Regions from separate parts of the Halomonas sp. BLK-85 genome, predicted to be linked through region 1. Evidence: riboswitches for the same ligand, from Rfam matches in the RefSeq annotation. Region 1 holds a riboswitch; the other holds the start of a gene.

Evidence for each region. A riboswitch is a leader RNA that binds a small molecule or an ion and turns the genes downstream of it on or off. The one in region 1 is predicted to bind thiamine pyrophosphate.
Region 2: it holds a riboswitch for thiamine pyrophosphate, as region 1 does, so the genes downstream of both, thiM (hydroxyethylthiazole kinase) here and tenA (thiaminase II) in region 1, are expected to answer to the same signal.

The regions. Positions count from the first base shown of each region.
Region 1 is NZ_CP087731.1:68,185-71,108, forward strand. It holds gene fabB (beta-ketoacyl-ACP synthase I) at 1-494, opposite strand, end outside; gene fabA (3-hydroxyacyl-[acyl-carrier-protein] dehydratase FabA) at 507-1,022, opposite strand; TPP riboswitch at 1,444-1,608, shown strand; gene tenA (thiaminase II) at 1,690-2,358, shown strand; gene LL947_RS00305 (EamA family transporter) at 2,469-2,924, opposite strand, start outside.
Region 2 is NZ_CP087731.1:2,815,422-2,818,345, forward strand. It holds gene LL947_RS12775 (DUF6164 family protein) at 1-28, opposite strand, end outside; gene gloA (lactoylglutathione lyase) at 31-564, opposite strand; gene LL947_RS12785 (DUF2237 family protein) at 706-1,080, shown strand; gene LL947_RS12790 (hypothetical protein) at 1,186-1,530, shown strand; TPP riboswitch at 1,574-1,701, shown strand; gene thiM (hydroxyethylthiazole kinase) at 1,731-2,540, shown strand; gene thiE (thiamine phosphate synthase) at 2,530-2,924, shown strand, end outside.

The DNA of each region.
Region 1 (2,924 bases):
GCCGAGGTGGCGCAGGCCGAGGAAATCGAATAGTTGACGCCCTTTATCTTGAACGGTGTGGCCAGACAGGCGGATACCGTGCTGCCCATGGTACGGGTCACGCGATAGGGGCCGACCCGGCGCAAGCCTTTCTCACGCAGTACATCAGCCGCTTCTACCTGATTGGCACTGGAGGCACCGCCCGAGCCGGCAATCAGGCCGGTGCGTTCGTTGGAGACCTGTTCTTCCGAAAGGCCAGCGTCTTCAATAGCTTGCGCCATGGAGACATAGGCATAGGCGGCCGCGTCGCCCATGAAGCGCAACAGTTTGCGGTCAATCAACTCATTCAGATCAATATCGACGCTGCCGGCAACATGACTGCGCATGCCGCGTTCGGCGTACTCTTCCTTGAAGCTAATGCCACTGCGCCCGTTCTTGAGCGCATCCAGGACCTGTTGCTGATCATTGCCGAGACAAGACACGATGCCCAGGCCGGTGACTACCACTCGTCGCATGGGAGCCTCCTGTTAAAAATTCGCAGTGGAGGTAAATAGGCCAACGCGCAGGTCGTTTGCCTGATAGATTTCACGCCCGTCGACGGTCACTGTACCGTCGGCAATGCCCAGTATCAGGCGACGGGTAATGATGCGCTTGATATTGATGTTGTAGGTAACCTTTTGAGCGCCGGGCAGAATCTGGCCGGTGAATTTGACGTCACCACAGCCCAGGGCTCGCCCGCGACCCGGGTGACCCAGCCAGCCGAGATAGAAGCCGACCAGTTGCCACATGGCATCCAGACCCAGGCAGCCAGGCATGACCGGATCGCCCGGGAAGTGGCAATCAAAAAACCACAGGTCCGGGGTGATGTCCAGTTCGGCAATAAGCTCACCTTTATTACTTTCACCGCCGTCTTCGGTAATGCTGGTAATGCGATCAAGCATCAGCATGTTGGGTGCTGGCAATTGGGCATTGCCCGGGCCAAAAAGCTCGCCGCGTGAGCAGGCCAGCAGTTCATCGCGATCAAAAGAGTGTTGCTTGGTCACTGAAACGTTCCGAATATCGAGATTATTGTTGGCCGCGTGCGGCACCCAAGCCGAAGCGGAGTGCCAGTGCACAGGCCGCAAGGCCATCACTAGTTTACTTCCCGACGCTTGCGAATGCACGTCGACTGTTCAGCCAAGACTGCCAGAATGCCTTCTTGCAAAGCCATACAAGGCACTAATGGCTTGCAGCGTGACACTTTCAGGCCGGGTGATGCAAACAGCGTTGAGGCCGGCTGATCAGCAGCACTGCGCAAATGATGCCCGATCATCGCTCAGGAAGCGAGGGCCCGTCAGAGATCTCGCCATTTTGTCATCATGGTTTACATAGCCGAAAATGGAAAAAGCCTATAAGCGATAGCCAGCTGATCCTCTAGGGTGTCTTTCTTGCATCTCACAGTGATGCCTCCTAGACTTCCTGTTCAACAGCTTGACGGGGTGCCGGTGAATCCGGCTGAGATAGCGCAGGGCGTATCCTTCTGATATTTGCCAAAGCGCTGGTCCCGCTGAACCTGATCCGGCTAATGCGCTGCGGCTTACACAAGTTCGCAGCGCGGGTACCGGCGTAGGGATCAAGCGATGGCCGCGGCTATCCTCACGCCACCTTCCGGGCCATTTTCTCGGTCTTGTGCTTACGCCTACCCTCCGGATCCTTATTTCTGGAGGCCTTATGGGTTATTGCTTTACTGATCTGACGACTAGTTGCCACACCGACTGGCGCGCCTATATTGAGCATGATTTTGTGCGTCAACTGGGCATTGCCACGCTTCCCGAACCCGCGTTTCGCCACTATCTGAAACAGGATTACCTGTTTCTGATTCACTTTGCCCGCGCCTATGCCTTGGCCGCCTATAAAAGCCCGACGCTGGCTGATCTGCGCCAGGCCCATGAAGGGTTGAAAGCCATTGTGGATGTCGAACTCGGCCTGCACGTGAGCTTTTGCCAGGAGTGGGGCATTTCCGAAGACGAGCTGGCCCAGCTGCCGGAAGCGCGCGCCACCCTGGCCTATACCCGCTACGTGCTGGATACCGGCAACCGCGGTGACCTGCTCGATCTGCACGTGGCACTTGCCCCTTGCCTGGTGGGCTATGGGGACATTGCCAACTGGCTGAATGCCCAGCCTTTTACCCTGCGTGGTGCGAAAAACCCCTATGACGCCTGGATCGCCATGTACGCAAGCGAGGAGTATCAGGCCGCCAGACAGGCCGAGCTGGAATGGCTCAACGCCCGTCTGGCTGATGTGACCCCCGCCCGCTTTGCCGAGCTTAGTCGTATCTTCCACGATGCCACTCGCCTGGAAATCGACTTCTGGCAGATGGGGCTGGATCTTGCTCATTAACCCCGCGAAGCCAGACATCACGACGAAATCCTGCCCAAGGATTCTGCCAAGGTGGCGCACTTCTGCTCCCACCCGTTCAATCGGTAAGCACTGCGCAAGCCGGTTGTTGGTCAGCGCGCGCGTGACAACCCCAGCACGATAATCCCACCGATGACCACGGCGCCGCCTACCAGCTGGCCAGGGGTCAGCATCTGCCCCAGAAAGAGATAACCCAGCAGTAGAGACGCCACCGGTTCGAAATTCATGACCGGTGCGTTTCTCGCCATATCCAGGCGCGGGACACTGATAAACAGGATGGAAAACGCGCTGCCGTACAACACTGCCAGCAGCATCAGCCCTGTCCAGCCGGTGGTGTTGTCCGGCAGGTTCATGCCGCCGGGCATCGCGCCCAGCAGCCCACCCAGGATCATGGCAATAAACACCGTCTGCATGGTCAGCCAGCTGCGTAGGGTACTGCCTACCCTGGCCAGCCGGTGTTCGGTAATCCATAGGGTGCTGGCCAGGGCGAAGGCGGCGGCCAATCCAAAGCCAATACCTGTCAGCCATTCAGGCCCCATGGCCGCCGC
Region 2 (2,924 bases), 400 kb from region 1:
GGCGCAACCGGAACAGCAGATGTGCCATGCTCAGTCGCCCTTGTTGGCCATGCGGTCTGGCTGTATCACTTCGATCCAGTAACCATCTGCATCCTTGACGAAGATCACGTCCTGCATCTTGCCCTGGTCAGCGCGTTTGACGAAGGTGACATCGTGTTCGTCAAACCAGGCCTGGGCGGCTTCAAGGTTCGGCACGCAAAAGCAGATGTGCCCAAAGCCCTGCGGTTCGGCGTTGCCATCATGGTAGGCAAAATCCGGCTGATCTTCCGTGCCCCAGTTGTGCGTCAATTCCAGCAGGCCTTTCTGGCTGAAGGTCCAGGCCGTGCGGGCTGAAGTATCGTCCGGCACCTCGTCCCCGTCTTCCAGGTTGGCCAGGAAGTAGAGAGAAAACTGCATCTCTTCAAAATCCAGCCGGCGCATGACCTGCATACCGAACACTCGGGAATAGAATGCCAGGGCACGTTCTGGGTCCTTGATGCGTAGCATTGTATGGTTAAGACGAAAGCCCCTGGTTTCTTCAGGCGTTGGCGCCACGCCAGGATGATGCTCACCGCTGAAAGCCATGTCAGACTATCCTTTTAGGCTTATACATGAAGTTGCTCATGTAATATATAAAATATATTTTCATAGACGTATCTTTGCAGTATGCAGGCAATACACTGAAACACGCAACGGGCGAGCCAGCCCCCTTTTGGAGTCGATTCGATGTCACGTGACCGTAACGTATTGGGCGAACCGCTGACCCCTTGCTGCCATGACCCGGTTACCGGGTTTTACCGCGATGGCTTTTGCCGTGTCGGCCCTAATGACCATGGCGTGCATGCCGTGTGTGCCATGGTGACTGAGGAGTTTCTGGCCTTCTCACGCGCGCAGGGCAACGATCTGGTGACCCCTCACCCGGAGTTTGGCTTCCCTGGCCTCAATCCTGGCGATCGCTGGTGCCTGTGTGCCAGTCGCTGGAAGGAAGCAGCCGTAGTGGGCCTGGCTCCTCCGGTTATTTTATCTGCCACCCATGAAAAAGCCTTGGATGTTATCCCCCTGATTCAACTGCAACAACACGCCCTGGATGCGGTTCGTTAGTGAATTTAACGCCGGGATGGCTGGCAAAGATTGACGATTGCTCTACACTGATTTATCAAAAGCTGTACAAAATATTTTACGCAGTTCCGTCTGCAGGAGTTCATCATGACGAGTATCGATTACCAGATAGGCGACCGCCTAAGCTATCGCCAACTGGCACATGCGCTACATAATGGCTTTTCACCCATCGTTGAGGTGGAATCCATGGACGGCATCTATACCGTCCGTTTCCACCACGCCAATGGTGTATCAGAACTGAGTGACAACGAGGGTCGTGTTGTGTCGTTTCTGGGCACTGGTGAAATCCGCGACAAACTGGGTCAACTCGGTCTAGAGCATGGTGTGCTGACGTTTGCTGACCAGTGCGGTGATGAAATGATCGGGGTTCCCGGCCGTGCCATGTCGCCGGATGAAATGCTGACCTATGGAACACGCATCGCTTTTAAATGAAGAATTCGCCAGCCTAGCGATGTTCAGTTAGACTTTTGCCTTGAAGTAACGACAGGGGCGCTTGAACGGTCACCTTGGCCTGACGACCAAGATAAGACAGCTTCAAGCTGAGACGCACCCTCACTACCTGATCCGGATAATACCGGCGTAGGGAGTCGTGGGGGCGAATGCTCCCACTGCCTCCCGCCCGGGAGGAATGTATGACAACAGCGCACCTGGGCCAACACCTGGCCTGCCTCCATCAAACTCCCCCCTTAACGCATTGCATCACTAACTATGTGGCGATGAATAGCAGCGCTAACATCCTGCTGGCCCTGGGAGCGTCACCGGCTATGCTGCATGCTGAGCAGGAAGTGGCTGAGTTTGTAAAACTTTCTTCAGCGCTTTCAGTGAACATTGGCACAATTTCCGCTCCCTGGGCCACTGGTATTCAGCTAGCTGCCCGCACGGCTCAGGCGTCTGGTACGCCCTGGGTGCTGGACCCCGTTGCCGTCGGCGCCACCGCCTACCGCCAGCAACTTTGCGCTGAGCTGCTCGCCTTCAGGCCCACTGTGATACGCGGCAATGCCTCTGAAATTCTCAGTCTTAATGGCGTTGCCAACCCGGGACGCGGCGCCGATAGCACGGCGAGTTCAGACGATGCCTACACGGCTGCTCTCCAGTTGGCCAGGCAACAGGGCTGCATTGTGGGCGTCAGCGGTGAGACGGATATCATCACCGATGGGCAGCGATCATTACGCCTGTATGGCGGCCACTCCCTGATGCCCAGAGTCACTACCCTGGGCTGCGGGCTGAGTGCTGCGGTAGCAGCGTTTGTAGGCGCTAACCCATCATCGCCGTGGATGGCGACTGCCGCCGCCTTTGGCTGTTTTGCTCTGGCCGGCGAGCGAGCAGGCCAGAGGGCCAAGGGCCCAGGGAGCTTTACCCCTGCTTTTCTGGATGCCCTTTATCAGCTGACCCCTCAGGATCTGGACACCTGTTTGAAAATGGAGCCAATGAATGTCGCTTGATCTCTCACTGTATCTGGTAACGGATGCAGGCTTATGCACTGAAAAAGGCCTTGAACGTACCGTCGAAGAAGCGGTAACCGGAGGGGTAAGCATTGTCCAGTTGCGCGACAAGCAGGCCAGCGATGTGGCCATGATCGAGCAGGCCAGGCGGTTGAAAAGCCTGTTGGCAGGAACCGGTGTTCCACTGATCATCAATGACCGCCTTGAGGTGGCGATTGCCAGCCAGGCGGATGGCCTGCATGTCGGGCAAACCGATGCCACCATCGAGCAGGCGCGTCAGGCCCTGGGAAAAGAGGCGATTATTGGCCTATCCGTCAACACCTTGACACAACTTTCCAGAGCGCCGGCCAGCCTGCTGGATTATTTCGGTTTTGGCCCTGTGTT